DNA from 4 places in the Micromonospora sp. WMMB235 genome. Region 1 is predicted to be linked to each of the others. Evidence: riboswitches for the same ligand, from Rfam matches in the RefSeq annotation. Region 1 holds a riboswitch; each other region holds the start of a gene.
The links. Region 1 has a riboswitch for cyclic di-AMP ahead of BFV98_RS16485 (hypothetical protein). Riboswitches for the same ligand answer to the same signal wherever they lie in the genome.
Positions count from the first base shown of each region.

Region 2: linked by a shared signal. The riboswitch ahead of BFV98_RS18945 (NlpC/P60 family protein) and the one ahead of BFV98_RS16485 (hypothetical protein) in region 1 are both predicted to bind cyclic di-AMP.
Region 3: linked by a shared signal. The riboswitch ahead of BFV98_RS03460 (transglycosylase family protein) and the one ahead of BFV98_RS16485 (hypothetical protein) in region 1 are both predicted to bind cyclic di-AMP.
Region 4: linked by a shared signal. The riboswitch ahead of BFV98_RS30265 (C39 family peptidase) and the one ahead of BFV98_RS16485 (hypothetical protein) in region 1 are both predicted to bind cyclic di-AMP.

Region 1 is NZ_MDRX01000001.1:3,835,662-3,840,491, reverse strand. It holds gene BFV98_RS16490 (carbonic anhydrase) at 100-753, shown strand; gene BFV98_RS16485 (hypothetical protein) at 814-1,842, opposite strand; cyclic di-AMP (ydaO/yuaA leader) riboswitch at 1,846-1,977, opposite strand; gene BFV98_RS16480 (YibE/F family protein) at 2,132-3,406, opposite strand; gene BFV98_RS16475 (SHOCT domain-containing protein) at 3,571-3,780, opposite strand; gene BFV98_RS16470 (metal-sensitive transcriptional regulator) at 3,907-4,206, opposite strand; gene BFV98_RS16465 (heavy-metal-associated domain-containing protein) at 4,287-4,493, shown strand; gene BFV98_RS16460 (hypothetical protein) at 4,530-4,830, shown strand, end outside.
Region 2 is NZ_MDRX01000001.1:4,320,464-4,325,293, reverse strand. It holds gene BFV98_RS18950 (N-acetylmuramoyl-L-alanine amidase) at 1-1,697, opposite strand, end outside; cyclic di-AMP (ydaO/yuaA leader) riboswitch at 1,936-2,070, shown strand; gene BFV98_RS18945 (NlpC/P60 family protein) at 2,084-3,115, shown strand; gene dcd (dCTP deaminase) at 3,180-3,758, opposite strand; gene BFV98_RS18935 (pyridoxamine 5'-phosphate oxidase family protein) at 3,837-4,382, shown strand; gene BFV98_RS18930 (zinc metalloprotease) at 4,453-4,830, opposite strand, start outside.
Region 3 is NZ_MDRX01000001.1:841,312-846,141, reverse strand. It holds gene BFV98_RS03470 (M4 family metallopeptidase) at 1-1,279, shown strand, start outside; gene BFV98_RS03465 (YbaB/EbfC family nucleoid-associated protein) at 1,378-1,827, opposite strand; gene BFV98_RS03460 (transglycosylase family protein) at 2,016-2,675, opposite strand; cyclic di-AMP (ydaO/yuaA leader) riboswitch at 2,674-2,845, opposite strand; gene BFV98_RS03455 (LLM class flavin-dependent oxidoreductase) at 2,991-4,553, shown strand; gene BFV98_RS03450 (helix-turn-helix domain-containing protein) at 4,600-4,830, shown strand, end outside.
Region 4 is NZ_MDRX01000001.1:6,802,707-6,807,536, reverse strand. It holds gene BFV98_RS30270 (hypothetical protein) at 1-306, opposite strand, end outside; gene BFV98_RS32855 (hypothetical protein) at 520-984, opposite strand; gene BFV98_RS32850 (zinc ribbon domain-containing protein) at 996-1,331, shown strand; gene BFV98_RS30265 (C39 family peptidase) at 1,749-2,549, opposite strand; cyclic di-AMP (ydaO/yuaA leader) riboswitch at 2,759-2,899, opposite strand; gene BFV98_RS32095 (hypothetical protein) at 3,291-3,563, shown strand; gene BFV98_RS30260 (copper resistance CopC/CopD family protein) at 3,894-4,830, shown strand, end outside.

The sequences.
Region 1 (4,830 bases):
AATGCGTATCACGAATCTTGACGTGCCCCCAGGTGCGTGTGACCGTGGGTCGCGAGGCCGTTCGGCCTGGTGGTTCCCCAGGTAGACGAGGTGAGGGACATGACGCCGAGCACCCCGGAGCAGGCACTGACCGAACTGCGTGCCGGTAATCACCGGTTCGTCACGGGCGTCCCGCAGCATCCGAATCAGGACGCCGGGCACCGGGCGGCTGTGGCCGACGGCCAGCACCCGTTCGCGGTGATCGTCGGCTGCTCCGACTCGCGGCTCGCCGCCGAGATCATCTTCGACCGCGGTCTCGGTGACCTCTTCGTGGTACGTACCGCCGGGCACACCGCCGGGCCGGAGGTGCTCGGCAGCGTCGAGTACGCCGTCACCGTGCTGGGCACCCCGCTCGTGGTGGTGCTCGGGCACGACTCCTGCGGCGCGGTCCAGGCCGCCCGGGAGGGGGTCCGGACCGGCGCCGCCCCGGCCGGGCACCTGGGCGCTGTGGTGGACGCGGTCTCGCCGAGCCTGTTGCGCGCCGCCCGCCAGGGGGTCGAGGACCTCGACGGCATCGTCGACGTCCACATCGCGCAGACCGTGGAGACGCTGCTGGCCCGGTCCGCCGTGCTGGCCGAGCGGGTGGCCGCCGGGCGGTGCACGGTGGTGGGCATGTCGTACCGGCTCGCCGGTGGCGAGGTGCGGACCGTGGCGCAGGCCCCGGCCCCGCTGCCCGCCCCGGCCGCGCCCGCCGACCCGGCGCTGGCCGGCTGATACGCACGGACGACGAAAAAGGGGCCGCCCGAGGGCGGCCCCTTTTTCGTGATGTCCGGGTCAGAGCATCGACATGTGGACGTGGTCGGTGTGGTTCGAGGGTCCGCTGTACGAACTCCAGCCGGTGGCCGGGAACCAGATCTGCCGGTTCCAGATGACGTAGTAGATGCCCAGCCGGTCGGCGTTGCGGATGAGGAAGGCGGCCACCTCGTTGCCGTACCGGCGGGTGTCGTTGTTGTGCCAGGGCGCGAAGCCGCTGTTCTGGAGCGACCAGTCGCACGCCTTGCCCTTGGGGTGCTCCCACGGCCCGCCGGGCCGGTAGCAGCCCACGAAGCGCTTGAAGCCCGCGCGCCGGACCTCCTTGTACGCGTGCAGCGTGCGCGGCGTGACGCAGCCCGAGGTGGTCGGGTCGTCCTCGCTGCACGACTCCGCCTTCCACCCGCCGTCGGCGGTGCGGCCGGGGCCGATCTTGGCGACCGGTGAGGTGGCGGAGACCAGGCCGCCGGTGAAGCCGAGACCGCCGACGAGCTTCAGCGCGCGCTCGGCCTGCACCTTCTCGCGCTCCATCGCGTTCTTCTGCTTCTCCTGCTCGCGCACCTCGGCGTCGAGCGCGATCTTGGCCTGCTCGGCGCGGGTCTTGACCGCGTTGATGGCGGCCAGGCGCTGCGCGTTGAGGAGGTTCAGCTCGTCCAGGGCGTTGACCCGGCGGACGAACGAGTCGGGTGAGTTGCTCTCCAGCAGCATGGCCATCGCGCCCATCCGGCCGGTCCGGTAGGACTGGGCAGCGAGCTGGTTGACCTGCGGGCTGAGCGCTTCGAGCTCGGCCTGTGCCGTCTTCACCTCGGCCGCCAGCCGCCGCTGGCGGTCCTGGGACTTGGCGAGCTTCGCCTTGGCCTGGAGGAAGGCCCGGTTGGCGGCGTCGATCGCCTCGGTGATGAGCGGCGGTTCGCCGTCCTCCTCGTGTCCCGAGGGGTTGCCGGGGGCCGCCGCGGTGGGGGCCGCGGTCGCCGGGGTCGGCCCGGCCAGCACGGCCAGCGAGGCCAGCACGGCCACCACGGGTGTCAGCCAGCGGCGCAGGGGTGCCGTCACAGTGTTCCCTTCCGTCGGCCGCCGACCGGGTTAGCTGACGGGTTCGGGACGGAAGTGGCCCCTACCGCTGTCGCGGATTCACCCCATGTACCTGGTTCCCCGGTTCGCCCGCAGGCGATTGGGCGGCGGCACCGCTGGCGCCGGTGCGCGCCTTCGGCGGTGACCGGCAGCGAGGTTACCTGACAGCACTCCTGAGGATCTACGTCCGGAAGCCGACCAATAGCGAGATTTCGCCGTGGCGCACCGTGACCAGCGTCGCGTTTGAAATCGATGGTCACGCTGCGGAGTGTCACCATGCGGCCTCCGTACTCTTCCCGCCGCCCAGGGCCTCCAGCGCGTCGTCGCGTCCGGCCGGCGGCCGGGCCGCGGGTGGCGCCGGCTCCGCGCCGCGCGAGCGCCGCCCGGCGGTGGTCACGATCGCGGCCAGTCCGGTCGTCAGCGGTACGGCGGCGATCAGGCCGAGCGTCGCCACCGCGCTGCGGACGATCTCCTGGGCGAGGAACTCGCTGGTGAGGATCTCACTCACCGGGCGGGAGTCGGCAACCAGGAGGAGCAGCAGCGGCAGCGAGGCGCCCGCGTACGCCAGCACGATGGTGTTGACGGTGGATGCGATGTGGGCCCGGCCGACCCGGGTCGCCGCCCGGTAGAGCTGCCGCCGGGACAGTCCGGGGTTGGCGTGCGCCAGTTCGGTGACGGTGGCCGCCTGGGTGACTGTGACGTCGTCCAGCACGCCCAGCGAGCCGATGATGATGCCGGCCAGCAGCAGCCCGTGCAGGTCCACGTCGCCCTGGAACATGGACAGCGTGGTGGCGTCCTCGCTGCCGAAGCCGGTCAGGTGGGTGGCGGACGTGGCGAGCAGGCCGAGCACGCCGGTGACCACCAGGCTGCCGAGCGTGCCGAGCACCGCGACCGACGTCTGCGCGGTGATCCCGTGGGTCAGGTAGAGCACCACGAACATGATCAACGCGGCGCCCACGATCGCGACCAGCAGCGGCGGCTGGCCGGCGCCGATGCCCGGCAGCACGAAGCCGAGGAGGATGGCGAAGCTGGCCACCAGGCCGCCGAGCGCGGCGAGCCCGCGCCACCGGCCGAACGCCACGATCGCGGCGGCGAACAGCACCATCAGCCAGATCAGCGGCGTGCCGCGCTGGTGCTCGGCGATGTTGTAGGACTTCACCGCCGGGTCGGCCGGGTCGGTCAGCTCGACCAGGACGACCTCGTCGCCGACCGCGACCCGGGGTGCGCCCGGCCCGGCCGGGATCGGCGTCTCGACCTGCCGGCCCGCGTCCGGGCCCTGCTCGGCGGTGACCGTCACCGTGCCGCAGGGGCCACCCCCGCCCTCCGGGGCCTCCGGGGTCGGTGGGCAGGGCTCGGTGACCACCCGGGTCACGGTGCCGTGGTAGCGGGGGACGTCAGCGCCGCCGACCGGCTCCCGGTCCTGCCCGGGCCAGAGCACCAGCGCCGCGATCACTGTGAGCGCGAACAGCGGCACCACCACGGCGACGAGCAGCCGTCGTACGCCCGGCGGCGCGGCGGGTGCGGGGCGGGTGTGGTCGGCACCCATGGCGTCTCTCCCAACGGTCGCGGCGACGCCTGGTCCGCCGGACCGGTCTGGTCACCCGGCCGGCGCGGACGTGTCGACCACGTCCGGGTCGTCGCCCGGCCATGGTAGGCAGCCCGGCCGGCCGCTCCCGGGCGGCGCGACCGGTGACGCGCGCCCCGCTCGGGTCAGGCCAGGCCCGCCCGGCGCCGCCGGTACTCGTCCTCGTCGATCTCGCCGCGGGCGTACCGCTCGTCCAGGATGCGCCGGGCCGTCGTCGGGCCCAGATACTGCGGGCCGGTCCACCGCACGGCCGCCCAGACGAGCCCCGCCAGCACCCCGAGCACCAGCAGAGACCAGATCCACATCCAGCCCATCATCGGGCTCTGCCACATCATCGGGCCGCCCTCCGTCCGTCGCCGCGGGTCCGCCGGTCCGGCCTGCCCGCCACTTCGACGGTACGTCCGCCCGGGCGCGTCGGCACGGGTCGATGTGCCCTGGTCCTGAGGGCCGGAGGTCCCCGCTCAGCCGCGCTTCATCAGGCGCCCGACGGCGGCCATCATCTCGGTCGCCATCTCGTCGGCCCGGCCCTCGGCGGCGCCCTCGTGCATGCAGTGCCGGGCGTGGCCGTCGAGCAGGCCCAGGCCGACCTTGTCCAGCGCCGCCTGGATGGCCGAGATCTGGGTCAGCACGTCGATGCAGTAACGGTCGTCCTCGACCATCTTCTCGATGCCACGGACCTGGCCCTCGATCCGGCGGAGCCGGGCGAGGAGTTGGTCCTTGCTGGCGGTGTAGCCCCGGGTCGGGCTGGACGGCGCGGTCATGAAACCGAGGATAGCGTACCCCTCGGGGGTATGCTAACGTTCGGGACGTACCCCTGGGGGGTATCAGATCGGAGGGCGAGATGGAGACCACCTACCAGGTGAACGGCATGACCTGCGGGCACTGCGTCAACTCGGTGAGCATCGAGCTGAGCGCACTTCCGGGCGTCACCGACGTCCAGGTCGACCTGGCCGGCGGCCGGGTCACCGTCACCAGTCAGAACCCGCTGGACGTGGACGCGGTCCGCGCGGCGGTCGACGAGGCCGGTTACGACCTCGTCGGTGTGTGACGGGTCCGGCGGACCCGCGACAACCGAGGAGACACCATGAACACGGCGACGAAGCTCAGCGGCTTCGCGCTCGGCCTCGTGGCGGTGTTCGGCGCGGCGTACGGGATCGGCAACCTGACCGATCCCGTCGCCCCGGCCGCCGAGACCCGACACGACGACACCGACAGCGACCACGGGGCCGGCGACACCGGCCACGGTGACGAGAGCCAGGCGGGCGGCGCCTCCGCGCACCTGCCCGGCGGGCTGCTCGTCTCCGAGCGCGGCTACACGTTCCAGCCCGCCGGCGCCCCGGCCGGGCAGTTCGCCTTCCGGATCACCGGCCCGGACGGCGCCCCGG
Region 2 (4,830 bases), 480 kb from region 1:
CACTTGGCCGTCGGCGCGGAGGCCGGGTTGAGGAACCACGCCTTCTGGCCGAGGTACCAGATCGCCGTCCAGTCGCCCTGGCGGCCGGCGAGCGCGTACGTCTGACCGGCGGAGGCGCGGGCGCCGTGGTCGGAGATGTACATGGTGTCCGGCGTGCCGTCCGGGCGCAGCCCGAGGTCGTTGACGAGCGGGGCGTCCGGGCTCGGCGCGGTCCGCAGGATCACCGACGAGGAGCCGCGCGACGGGCACGGTTCGGCCGGCGGCCGGGGCGTCGGGACGCCCGGCGGCTGCTGGTTGCAGCCGAAGAACGCCGGCCGGTTGGTGGCGAAGTCCGGGTCGATGGTGACCAGGCCGGTACGGGGCGTGCCGGTGCTGCGGAACGGCGCCTTCATCAGGTCGAAGTAGTGCGACCAGTCCCAGTACGGTCCCGGATCCCAGTGCATGCCGCCCACCGCGCCGGCGTTGATGCCGGGCACGTTGTCGTGGCCGATGATGTGCTGCCGGTCCATCGGGATGCCGAGCTTCAGCGCCAGGTGACGCACCAGCTTGGCGGAGGTGCGGTACATCGCCTCGGTGTACCAGGTGCCCTGACCGGCGAAGCCCTCGTGCTCCAGGCCGATGGACTTGGCGTTGACGTACCAGTTGCCGGCGTGCCAGCCCACGTCCTTGGTCTTGATGTGCTGGGCGATGTAGCCGTCCACCGAGCGCAGCGTGTAGTGCCAGCCCAGGTAGTCGGCCCGCTTCACCAGGTCGACACTCGGGCCGAAGTAGCCCTCGGTGTCGTGGATGACGATGTACTCGATCTTCTGCTGCTTCGGCCGGTCGCCCAGGTCGTGGTTGCCGTAGTCGCCCGGGTCGTCGCTGAGCTGCTCGTACGGCGCGGGGATCCACTCGCAGGCCAGCCGCACCGGGCACTCCAGCCCGTCCGGTCGCTCGGCGTTGCGCAGGCCCAGGCGGGCCAGCCGGGAACGGTCCGGCTTCGCGGCGGTGGCGGCGAGCGTGACCCGCTGGCCGTCGTCGGTGGTCCGGCTGGCGCCCTGGCCGAGTTGGTCGTAGACCTCGTCGGCGAAGGCCGCCGCGGCGTCCGAGGTGTCCGCGCCGGAGTACCGGGCCACCGCGCCGTACCAGGCCGCCGGATCGGTGCCGGCGCCGACCGGCCCACCCAGAGCCTTCTGGTACGACGCCAGCAGCGCGGCGCCACCGCGGATGTTCGCGGCCGGCTCGGTGCGTAGCGTGCCCGCGTCGAGCCCGGTGAGCGCGGCGGCGGCGTCGAGCGTCTGGAGCGAGGCCGGCGGCAGCGGGGTCTCCCGCTTCGGTGCGGCCGCGGTGGCCGGATCGAGCTTCAGCGGCCGGGAGTCGTCGCCGCGCGGGTCCTCGTCCTCGTCGACGTGGGCGCTGCCCGGCATGGCGAGGATGTGCGCGGCGTCGGTCAGGTGCATCGGGCCGTAGCCGCCGCTGGTGCTCGGCTGCCCGGTGTGGGTGTCCCAGCGGGACTCCAGATAGGAGACACCGAGCAGCACGTTCTGCGGTACGCCGTACTCGGCCGCGGCGGCGGCGTATTGTTGTTGCCGGTCGCTCGCGGACGCGGACGTGTCCGGCGCGGCGGTCACCGGGCCGGTCGTCGCCAGCGCGGTGGCGGTCGCCACTGCGGCGGCGAGCAGTATCCGTCTGCCCGACGGCGGGGCGGAGAGGTGCATCGAACCTCCTGGACAGGGATGGGGGTCACTGCGTTTCCACCCTCACTCCGCACACCCGCGAGGGTCAATACCTTTCCAGTGAGTAATCAGCCTTGAAAGAAAATTTCACCTCCGACCGGGGTGCGGCGCCTCATCGCGTACGGAGTGTCACGGCGCTGGAAGTTGCGGATCGATAACGGTGGTCCCTACTCTGGTGAATCGTCGGCCGCACGTCTCACCGTCCAACCCGGTCGGTGACGGTCCGACACCGCCGAGTCGCCTCCGGGCGAGCCGGGGAACCAGGTACCTGGGGTGAATCCGCAGCGATGCGGTAGGGCGGCTCCCTTCCCGCCCGAATCCGTCAGCTAACCCGGTAGGCGGTACGGAAGAAGGAGTACGGACGCCCGGTGGCACTCCATGCCCCGCGGCCGTCGTCGAGCCGGTCGGTCGACCGGTCCACGGCTGTGCCGCGTACCCGCTGGTCCCGCTTCACCACAGCCCTCGCCGCTCTCGTCGGCACCGCAGTCATCCTGACCGGTGGCGCCACGGCGGCACACGCCGAACCCTCGGTCGCCGAGATCGAGGCGCAGATCGACCGCGACTGGAACAAACTCGAACCGGTCATCGAACAGGTCAACGCCGTACGCGAGCAGCTCGCCGCGCGGCGCAAGCAGGCCGACGCGCTCGGCCGGCAGATCGCACCCCTCCAGGCCCGGGTGGACGCCGCGCTCGGCCAGGTCGGCGGACTCGCCGCCGACGCCTACAAGGGTGACAACCTCTCCACCGTCAACGCGCTGCTGGGCAGCCGCTCACCCGGTGACCTGGTCAACGGCCTGGAACTGCTCGACCGCTTCGCGCACCGCCAGCACGAGCAGGTGCGCTCCGTCGCCGCGCTGCGCGACGAACTGGCGGCGAAGAAGAAGCCGCTGGACGAGATGATCGCCGGACTGGCGCGTACCGAGGCCCAGCTCGCGGCGAAGAAGAAGCAGATCGACGCCGAGATCGCCCGGCTGCAGAAGCTGCGGCTCAAGGTGTACGGCAACGGTGGCGGCGGCCCGCTGCGCCCGGCGCCCTGCCCCGCCGGTTACCCCGGTGGCGCGGCCGGAGCGGCGGTCAAGTTCGCCTGCGCCCAGATCGGCAAGATCTACGTGTGGGGCGCGGCCGGGCCGGATCACTTCGACTGCTCGGGCCTGACCATGGCGGCCTGGGCCAAGGGCGGTGTCTCGCTGCCGCACAACGCGCGCCAGCAGCACGGCATGACGAAGCGGGTGAGCCGGGCCGAGCTGCGCGCCGGTGACCTCGTCTTCTACTACAGCGACCTGCACCACGTGGCGATGTACGTGGGCGACGGCTGGGTGGTGCACGCCTCCCAGTCCGGCAAGCCGATCACCATGAAGCGGGTCGACGACGGCGACATCAACAGCTACGGCCGGGTGTAAGGAAGGGCCCCCTCTTAACGCCTCCGGTAGAGGAGGGGGCCCCTATTAACAACTGTGGGCGCCGTCAGCGGGTCGGCCAGGTGCGCCAGCTCTGCCAGGACCGGCTCGGCGTCGGTCCGCGCTGCCCCTGGTAACGCGAGCCGTAGACGGCCGAGCCGTACGGGTGCTCGGCCGGCGAGGAGAGCCGGAAGATGCAGAGCTGGCCGATCTTCATGCCCGGCCAGAGCGTGATCGGCAGGTTCGCCACGTTCGACAGCTCCAGCGTGACGTGACCGGAGAAACCCGGGTCGATGAAGCCGGCGGTCGAGTGGGTCAGCAGCCCCAGTCGCCCGAGGCTCGACTTGCCCTCCAGCCGGCCGGCGAGCTGGTCACCCAGCGAGATCACCTCAAGGGTGGAGGCGAGCACGAACTCGCCCGGGTGCAGCACGAACGGCTGCCCCTCCGGCACCTCCACCATCGAGGTCAGGTCGTCCTGCTGGATCGACGGGTCGATGTGCGTGTAGAGGTGGTTGTTGAAGACCCGGAACAGCCGGTCCAGGCGTACGTCGATGCTCGACGGCTGCACCAACGTGGGCTCGAAGGGCTCCAGCGCGAGCGTGCCGGCCTTGATCTCGGAGACCAGGTCGCGGTCGGAGAGCAGCATCGGAACACCATAGCGACAGGTGCCGGTGACCTGCGTGTCGCACTACATCTTCGTACACGTGTTCGATAGAGTGTCCACATGGCTTCCTGGTCCGAATTCGCCGCCGACGAGCCCCGCCTCGCCGCCGAGATCCGCCTCCTGATGCAGCAGTACGGGCCGGGCTTCGGCTATCTCGCCACGGTCCGCGCCGACGGCGGGCCCCGGGTGCACCCGGTCTCCCCGGTGTTCACCGCCGACGGCCTCTGGTGCTTCGTCATCGACTCGCCGAAGCGCCGCGACCTCGAACGCGACGGCCGCTACGCGCTGCACTCGTTCCCGCCGGAGGAGAGCGACGACGAGGCGTACGTGGCAGGCCGCGCCCGGCCGGTGACCGACCCGGCCACGGTGGCCCGCCTGGCCCGGATCGGCCGCGCGTCGCCGCAGGGCGACTGGCGGCTGTTCGAGTTCACCGTCGAGGCGGCGATGCTGACCCGCCGTGATCCGGTGGCCCAGCCCGGCGCCGCTCCGCCCCAGGTGCGGGTCTGGCTCGATCCGCGCGGGGCCGAACCCGCCCGGCGTGACCCGCTCGCCGCCGAGGGGCGGCGTGGCCGGCACGGCTTCGACACCCGCCGCCCGGCCGCCTGACCCGGCCCACGACGAAAACGGTGCCGGCCCCGTCCGAGGACAGGGCCGGCACCGGTACGCGGTACGACGGTCAGGCTGCGCGGTAGGCGTTCCACGCGGTGAGCATGCGGCTCGCCTGGCCGGCGGTGAACTGGTACATGCAGGAGTCGTACGTGTAGTCCATGAAGTTGGTGATCGGGTCCTTGCCGGCGGTCGAGCAGGTGTCGCGGCCGGTCGGGCACTGGTACGCCGGGGACGCCTCGGCCGGGGTGTCGGAGACGCTGTCGCCCGAGCCGGAGCAGCCGCCCTGGAAGGTGTGGTAGAGGTTCAGCCAGTGGCCGACCTCGTGGGTGCCGGTGTCACCCTGGTTGTAGTTGGTCGCGGTGCCGCCGGGCAGCGACTCGTTCAGCACGACCACGCCGTCCATCTTGTCCAGCGTCCGCTTCGGGAACGTCGCCCAGCCCAGCAG
Region 3 (4,830 bases), 3.0 Mb from region 1:
GACCGGCTGCGTGGACGCGTTGTTCTCCGCGCAGACCGAGCACAAGATGCTCGCCCAGTGGCTGGGCCGCAACGGCGCCAACGGCAACGGCGGCTACTGGCCGATCCGGGTGGGCCTCAACGACCAGAACGCCTACTACGACGGCAGCCAGGTGCAGATCGGCAAGAACACCGCCGGCCAGTGGATCGGCTCGCTGGACGTGGTGGCGCACGAGATCGGCCACGGCATCGACGACAACACCCCGGGCGGCATCTCCGGCGGCGGCACCCAGGAGTTCGTGGCTGACACGTTCGGCGCGGCCACCGAGTGGTTCGCCAACGAGCCGTCCAGCTACGACGCGCCGGACTTCCTGGTCGGCGAGAAGATCAACCTGGTCGGCTCCGGCCCGATCCGCAACATGTACAACCCGTCGGCGCTCGGCGACCCGAACTGCTACTCCAGCAGCATCCCGTCGACCGAGGTGCACGCCGCGGCCGGCCCGGGCAACCACTGGTTCTACCTGCTCACCAACGGCAGCAGCCCCACCAACGGGCAACCGTCCAGCTCGACCTGCAACGGCAGCAGCGTGACCGGCCTGGGCATCCAGAAGGCCATGAAGATCATGTACAACGGCATGCTGCTGAAGACCTCGTCCTCGTCGTACCTGAAGTACCGCACCTGGACGCTCCAGGCGGCGAAGAACCTCTACCCGGGCAGCTGCGCGGAGTTCAACACGGTCAAGGCGGCCTGGGACGCGGTGAGCGTGCCGGCCCAGTCCGGTGACCCGACCTGCGCCGGCGGCACCCCGACGCCCACCCCGAGCACCACGACCACCCCGCCGTCGGGCGGCTGCTCCGGCAACAAGCTCGCCAACCCGGGCTTCGAGTCCGGCAACGTGAGCTGGAGCGCCTCGTCCGGCGTCATCACCACCGACAGCGGCCAGGCCGCGCACGGCGGCTCGTACAAGGCGTGGCTGGACGGGTACGGCTCGTCGCACACCGACACGCTCAGCCAGTCGGTGACGATCCCGGCCGGCTGCCGGGCGACGTTGAGCTTCTGGCTGCACATCGACAGCGCGGAGTCGACCACCAGCACCGCGTACGACAAGCTCACCGTCAAGGCGGGCAGCACCACGCTGGCCACGTACTCCAACCTGAACAAGGCCACCGGCTACGTGCAGCGGTCCTTCGACATCTCGTCGCTCGCAGGCACCACGGCGACCATCTCGTTCAGCGGCGTGGAGGACAGCTCGTTGCAGACGTCCTTCGTCGTCGACGACACCGCGGTCACCCTGAGCTGACCGTGGCGTGCGCGGCCGGTCGTCGTCCTCCCGGCGGCCGGCCGCCTCGCCGTGTCCGGACCGGCGTCCCGCCGTGTCGGGCCGGCCGTTTCGCCGTGTCAGGCCCGGCGCGCGCCCTGGGACGCGGTGCCGCGGTCGCGGTGGATCCGCGCGGCCGCCTCGTGCATCGCGCGGCCGAACAGCTCGGCCTGGTCGCCCATGCTGCCGAGCCGGGCGGCGAGCGCGTCGGCGTCGGCCCGCGCCGACGCGCTGACCCGGGCGTCCAGCTCGGACAGCGCGGCGTTGGCGGCGGTGACGAAGTGTCCGCAGAGGACGTCGAAGGGCTCGCCGGCCAGTTCCGGGTCGATCGTCACGGAATCCAGCCGGCCACCCTGGACGGCGACCGCGCGGACCCGGCCGCCGGCGGCCGTGCCCTCGGCGCGCAGCAGGTCGCCGGGCTCGCCGTCGGCGTGCGCCGAGGCCCGGGAGCGCATCGCGGTGAGCGCCTGCTGCGTGCGGGTCAGCAGCTCGTCGATGCTCGCGGCCGCCGAGAACGGGTCGTTGGTCATATCCGCGCTTTCTTCACGTCTTAGCCGAGCATCGTGACCCTAGCAACCGGCTCCGACGAATCGCGGTCACCACCGTTGCGGACCGTCTCCCGGACGCCGGGAGCAGGCCGGACACCGTCGACGCGGCGTGTCGCGGACGGGGCGAACGCCCGGCCGGGTCGCCCCGGCCGGGCGTTCTCGGACCGCTGTCAGCGCAGCCGCAGCCGCTGACCGGGGAAGATCAGGCCGGGGTCGTCGCCGACCACTGCGCGGTTGCGCTCGTGCAGGGCGCGCCAGCCGCCGTCGACGCGCTGCGTCACGGCGATCTCCGACAGCGTGTCCCCACGCCGGACCAGGTACGTCCCGGCGCCGGACGACGGCTGCGGCGCCACCGTCGTCGTGGCGCGCTCCGGCGCGGCCTTGCGGGTGGCCGCCCGCTCCGGCGCGGCCTCGCGCGTGGCGGCCCGCTTCGGGGCCGCCTTTGTGGTGGCCCGCTCGGACCGGGTCGCCGCGCTCGCCGAGCCGCCCTTCTTGCCGCAGACCGGCCACGCGCCGATGCCCTGGCCGCGCCGCACCTTCTCCGCGACGGCGATCTGCTCGGACCGGCTGGCCAGGTCGGCGCGGGCGGCGTACTTCTTGCCGCCGTAGCCGTTCCAGGTGGCGCGGGAGAACTGGAGCCCGCCGTAGTAGCCGTTACCGGTGTTGATCTTCCAGTTGCCGCCCGACTCGCAGCGCGCGACCGCGTCCCAGTTGACGCCTGCGCTGGCCGGAGCGGCCGGGCCGAACAGGGTCGCGGCGCCGACGGCGGCGCCGGCCAGGACCGCTCCGAGGGCGGTACGGCGGCTTCGGGCTGAGTATTCAGTTGCCATGTGGATTCCTCCACGCCGACGAGGTGAGCTGTCGGGTTCGGGCCGAGGAGCCCGGCCGCCGGTGGCGGCTTCACCCCGAGGTGACGATGCACCGTGGAACGTGTGGTTCCCCCGCTCCCGCGCGAGGTCCGGTTACCGGGGACGGCGGCGGGATTTGGCGTTTCCGGCCCGCGGTGTCCGCGTCTGCGAACGAAACCGACGCTAGGAGCGATTTGCGACGATCGTCCACTTCTTGTGACGCTCTTCACCCGGCCGGGCTACCGGCGGCGGCGCTACGGTGGCAGGGCCAGGCAAGATCACGGGAGGGCTTGACGGATGACCGATCACGGACACGAGCTGACCTTCGGCGGCTTCATCACCCCCGCCGCCGGGCAGCCCGACCAGGTCGTGGCGCTGGCCCGGCTGTGCGAGCAGGTCGGGCTGGACCTGGTCACGTTCCAGGACCATCCCTACCAGCCGGGCTTCCTGGACACCTGGACGCTGATGTCCTACGTGGCCGCGGCGACCGAACGCATCCGCCTGGCCGGAAACGTCCTCAACCTGCCGTTGCGCCAGCCGGTGGTACTGGCCCGCAGCGTCGCCAGCCTGGATCTGCTCACCGGCGGCCGGGTCGAGCTGGGACTCGGCGCGGGCGCGTTCTGGGACGCGATCGAGGGGGCGGGCGGGCGGCGCCTGTCCCCCGGCGCCGCCGTCGACGCCCTCGACGAGGCGATCCGGGTGATCCGCGAGGTCTGGGACACCGGCAGCCGCGGCATGATCCGTGTCGACGGCGAGCACTACCGGGTGGTCGGCGCCAAGCGCGGCCCGGCGCCCGCGCATCCGGTCGGCATCTGGGTCGGCGCGTACAAGCCGCGCATGCTGCGCCTGGTGGGCCGCGCCGCGGACGGCTGGCTGCCGTCCCTGTCGTACCTGCCCAAGGGCCCCGACGAGCTGCCCGCCCTGAACGCGCTCGTGGACGAGGGCGCCCGGGCCGCCGGGCGCGACCCGGCCGCGATCCGCCGCATGCTCAACGTGACCGGCACGTTCGCCCGCTCGTCGGCCGGTTTCCTGACCGGGCCGCCGGAGCAGTGGGTGGAGGAACTGGCCGGGCTCACCCTGGAGCACGGCATCACCACGTTCATCCTCGGCAGCGACGAGCCGCGCGCGATCCAGATCTTCGGCCAGGAGGTGGCCCCCGCGGTCCGGGAGCTGGTCGCCGCCGAGCGCGCCACGCCCGCCGGCGGCGCCCGGGAGGCCGCCGACGAGCCGACCACCGCCGACGGCCCGAGCACGCTCCGCGTCACCCCCACCCCCGACCCGGGGGTACGCCTGAGCACACGCCGCCCGTGGGACGAGTCCACCCGCCCGAGCGCTCCGCCGCCGCCGGCCGGACACGTCTACCCGGCCCGGGGACAGGCCGCCGGGCAGCACCTGGTGGACGTGCACGACCATCTGCGCCAGGAGCTGGCCCAGGTGCGCGACCTGCTCGAACAGGTCAAGCAGGGCTCGGTCTCGCCGGGCCGGGCGCGGGCCGCGCTCAACGAGATGACCATGCGGCAGAACAACTGGACGCTCGGGGCGTACTGCGCGGCCTACTGCACGATGGTCACCCAGCACCACGGGCTGGAGGACGCCTCGGTCTTCCCGCACCTGCGCCGCTCAGAGGCCGGGCTGGCCGCGGTGCTGGACCGCCTCGAGGAGGAGCACGTGGTGATCCACGGGGTGGTGGAGAGCGTCGACCGGGCGCTCGTGGAGCTGGTCCGGCGGCCCGGCGACTTCACGCAGCTCCAGGAGGCGGTGGACCTGCTCACCGACACGCTGCTGTCGCACCTGTCGTACGAGGAGCACCAGATCGTCGAGCCGCTGGCCCGGCACGGGTTCTTCCCCGGCCAGCTGTGAGGTAGCTGGCTTCTGCTTACTTAAGTCAGGGGGTACCGTCGACGCCATGACGGACCTCCTTGCGCAGCGTGACTCCTGGTCCACCGCCAACTGCTCGATCGCCCGGGCGCTGGAGGTGGTCGGCAACCGCACCACGCTGCTCCTGCTGCGGGAGGCGTCGTTCGGCACCCGCCGCTTCGACGACTTCGCCCGGCGGGTCGGCGTCAGCGAGCCGGTGGCCGCCGCACGCCTCAAGCAGCTCGTCGCCGACGGGCTGCTCGACCGGCGTCCCTACCGG
Region 4 (4,830 bases), 3.0 Mb from region 1:
AGCGCCGCCGATCACCAGCAACAGCAGGCAGGCCGTCACGGCCACGCTCCCGCCATCTGCCGGCGCATGATGCCCGTCAGTCGCCTCCGGATCGGCGGAGGCGAGGGCATCAGCGAGGCTGTTCAGGGCCGCAGACGCGTCGTAGGAAGCGAGGGAGGTCGTGGAACTGGCAGCCGCCGAAGGTGTCGCAGTGTCCAGACCCCTAGCGCACTGCAGCGCGTGCAGGACCAGAACCGCAGCGACGACGACCGCCACCGCGACAGCGCGGTAGCCGCGCATCGCACCAGCCGGACCGTCCCACGTCACCAGCGCAGACTACGACACTCCACGGCCGCAGCCGTCGTGCGGGTGCGGGTTCCCGTCCTGCCCCGGATGCTTATCTCAAGGTCGGCGAACCACTGCGTCACCACGTCGCGTTCGAAAGTCCCGTGGGCCACTCGTCGGCGCGGCCTGCATCGGGCGGTCGTAGCTGGACCGCCTTGTTCGGGCGGCTACCACCGGCTCCGGCCCGACAGCCCTTCATCCAGCGCAGCGGACTTTTTGTCCGACTCGACCATGAAGATCCTTCGTAGAAATGTTGGCGTGTCGGACCACCAGAGTGACGATCCCGCGGATCCCATGACCCGATGGCTCAACAGCCAGCCGCACGCCGGCGCGCAGCCGCGCGTCCGGCGGCAGGGTGGTCTGCGGTTTGCGTTCTACGGCCGGATGTCGACCATCGAGCATCAAGACCGGGTGACGTCCCGGCACTGGCAGCGGGACTGCGCCAGCGAACTCGTCGCCGGTCACGGGCTGATCGTCGCCGAGTACTTCGATGCCGGCTGCTCGCGCCGCCGCGGCTGGCGGCAGCGTCCGCAGGCCGCCGCGCTGCTGGCCGCGCTCCCCGATCCGCACCGTGGGTTCGACGCGATCGTGGTCGGCGAATACGAACGAGCATTCTCCGCCAACCAGCTGCAGCACCTGGCACCCCTGCTCGAACAGCACGGTGTGCAGTTGTGGCCAGCCACGACGGGACTGCCCGCCGCTACCTGTTCACCGGCCTGCTGCGCTGCGCACCATGCGGCCGAAGACTGGAATCCCACTGGATCAACCAGCGTCCGGGCTACCGATGCCGCCAAGGCCACACCAGCACCCAACAGCCCACCAACGGCCGACGCAAGATGCTCTACCTCAGGGAAGACCACATCATCGCGCGACTGATGGGACATCCCGGCCTCGCCAGCGACGCCCAGAACCCGCATGACCTGGCCGCGCTCCTGCACAGAAACAAGATCAGCATCATCTGCGATCAGGAACGATGTACACCGACCACAGGAGCCTCAGGCAAGTGAGCCCGTTCAACCCATGATCAATATGTGGAGATGTTGTGTCCGAGGGATTCGGACACAAAGTCACGGCACCCATGCTCAGCATGGGTGCTCATGCCGTAATCCTATAGCAGCGAGCGGCACTATGGAGTTTCCCGTGTCGGCGTCATGCCGTTATCGGTGACGCACCAAAGTCCACAGAGGGGCTGGTTCGGATTTCGCGCCGGCGGCCCCGGCCTGGCCAACCCACCCGGCATGCTGGACCTGTACGTGTTCGCCCCTGCCCGCCGCGTCGGGCGGCACCTAACCTGACCGCACAAGATGATCGGCTGAGCCATACCAGAGGGCGCACGACGTGCCGTCCTGCCTGCTACTGGGCGCGAACCGAAAGGCGACGGGCACCGGCTCGAACGAGCCGGTGCCCGAGGGCCGGAGATGGGATCAGGCGGAGTAGCCGCGGGTGGCCATCCAGTTCGCCAGGTCGATGGTGGTCATCCAGTAGGCGGCCATGTTCGGGTCGGCGGAGTCGGCGATCCGCACCGTCCGGCCGTCGTCCTTATATCCGACCACGGCGATGTAGTGGCCGCCGGGGAAGGAGTGCCAGCCGCCGTCTGTATCGGTCGCGGAGCCGACGGTGTTGGCGACCACGGCACGGCCGTCGGTGATGGCGGTGACCACGTCGGCCTGGAGCTGGTCGATCTGCGCCGGCGTCGCGGCCTGGCCCGGGATCATGTGCGTCCGGTACGGGTTGCCCTTGACCATCTGGTTGAGCCCGCGAGTGGTGTCCTCCGCCGAGTTGGTGCCGTTCTCGCCAGCGTTCAGCGGGGCGACCATCGCGTCCTGGGTGGTCTCGACGCCGCTCGCGCTGAGCGCGTTGCGCACAGCGGCCGGGCCGCAGTTCCAGTAGGCAGTCTGCGCCTCGTAGGTGTGGTCGAGGACCTTGGTCGACGGAGGCTTCGGCCTCGCCTTCTTGGTCACGTCCGGGTCGGTCGTGGCCCTGTCCTTCGCTGACGGCGACGGCTCGGCGGCGACGCGAGCCTCGCCGCGGGTGGCGACATCACCGAGCCGCGGAGCCAGCCCGGCGGCGGTGTTCCCCTGGCGGACGGGCGCGTTGTGATCGGTGGCGGCCAGCGCCGTGCCGACGCCGCTGGCGAGCACGAGCGCCGCGGCGGAGCCGGCGATGATCTTGTACGGGCGCTCGGTCACAAGACGCCGCAGCTGACGCTTCATGTGGTGCTTCATGTGTTCCTCCACGGGCTGGAGCGGCACAGGCCGGCCCGACGCGCGGAGGAACTCACGCACGTTGTGACTGGGCGGGGTGCCGCGGGGATGGGGAGCGCCCGGTGGGCCGGGCTGGGGGGCAGTTGCCGGGACTCACAGTCAGGCGAGTGTCGGCACCGCGATGCCGTGGAGGCGTGGGGAGTATCGGGAGGTGTTTCGCACGAGGCTGGCACTCCTTCCGTGGCCGCCTACCGGGTTAGCTGACGGATTCGGGCGGGAAGTACGCCCTACCGCGGGCCGTGGCTCGCGGATTCACCCCGGTGTTGCCTGGGTCCCCGGTTCATGAGATCACGATTAGGCGGGTCGGAGCGGCGTCGCCACTTGCGATCGGAAACCGCACCGGACGCGCCGACATTACCGGTGGGTACGTCGTATGCCAAGGGCTCCCACCTGCATAAGCCTCGAACATCGCTACTCTGATCGGAACCTCCAGTTACTCATGCCACTCAATGGGACGAGCAGTTATAGCGGAACCCTCGGGACGTAACCGGACATCGGAATGCTGTTGGCGCTCAATTGCTTGGCCGATCGCCGCATACTCACCCGAATGGCCGTTTCCTGGGCGGCCGTACGTAGCCCCACACCAATTTCAGTCACAATTCAGCAAACCCGGGCCGGCAGCAGCGGCGGTAGTGGTGGTACGGGCCGAGGCCGCGCGCAGACACAAGTCAGTGCGAGCTCCCCGTTACCGCACAGGCGTTCATGGAGATGAAGTTGGCGGCGCTCGTGACACCCGGCAGTCAGCCCGCGCAGACCGCGGGTAGCTCGACGTTCGAATGTCGACGTGGCTTCGACGAAAATCAACCCAATCCCGGCGGGCGGCGTAAGGCCGGATCGCCGCCCTGCCGACGGTTGGGCGCGCGCCGCGCGAAGCAAGTGGGAACCGCGTACGAGAGCATGATCGTCGCGCTGATCGCGGTGGCCCGCTTCAAAATCCGTCACCGCGGGGCCACAGAGCGACCCGACCACGGCTGACCGGGACCGCGGCAATGCCTCGCACCACTCCCGGCGCAGTCCGTCGCCGTTGCGAGTCGGCGATGCCACCATGCTGGCGCTCTCCCCCAACCTGACTTTCTGGATCGTCGAAGCTGACCCGCCCCTACTAAGGGCGGGTAGTAGTTGACCTAGGATGGCGACCGCACCACGTGGGAGCGATGTGTGGGCACCGGCCCGCGCCTCCTTGGCGGAAGGATCAACAGTGCCTTTCCAGCGGCGTCGCCGGGCGGCCTGACCTTGCTTGCTGCATCGCCGGGTCTCGCATGTCCTCAGTCGCCAGCACGTCGCGCCGCGCGCTGGGCAATTCGGGTGTGGCTGGCGCTGTTTCCCGCCCTCATCGTGGCCCTCGGGTTCGCTTCCCCTGCGGCCGCACATTTCAAGCTGCTCCGGGCCGTTCCGGCCGACGGCGCGCGGATCGACGGCGCCGTCCAGGAGATCCGGCTGACGCTCAGCGCCGCCGGCACGCCCACAGGAGCGGGATTCAAGCTTTCCGACGGCAACGGCATCGGCCTACCGGCCGCCAGCCACACGCCCGACGGAGGCCGAACGTGGCTGGTCCACCCGACCGCTCGCCTGACCACCGGCACGTTCAAGCTGCGATGGAGCGTCGCGGCCCCGGACGCCCACCCCCTGACGGGTGTCATCACGTTTACGGTGGCCTCGCCTCCCCCGACGCCCGGAACGGCCGCTAAACCCCAGGCAACAGCCAGCCCGCACGGACATGCCGGCCATGGTGGGCCAGGTGTGCCCCCGGCTTCGCCGTCGGCACACGCGGGAGGACACGCTGTTGGCCACACCGCCGACGCGGAACAGGCGCCGGTGCGGTTTGTCGGCGCCGTCGGGCGTTGGCTTTCCTACGGGGCGATCCTGCTCGGTGTCGGTGGTCTTGTCTTCGCGTTGACCACACTGGTCGGCACACGCAGTGACATCCGGGTGGTGCAGATCTGGGTGCGGACGGCGGGGCTGGCGGTGGCGGCTGGAGCGGCCTTTGAGCTGGTTGCACTCGCGGCGGTCTTCAGCGAGCAGGGCACCTTCGCCTCGGCGGCCAGCGCCTCGTCGGTGACCGCCCTCAGCCAGACACCGGTGGCCGCCGGCCTGGTCCTGCGACTCACCGGTGCGGCCGGTCTGCTCGTGTCCGGTTCACTCGAAGCGGCGCTGATTCGGGGCCGGCACGCGGTCGGGCGTCACTCCGTTCCGACCGTCGCAGCGATACCCACCGACTCCCGGAACCTGGTGACGGCTGCCG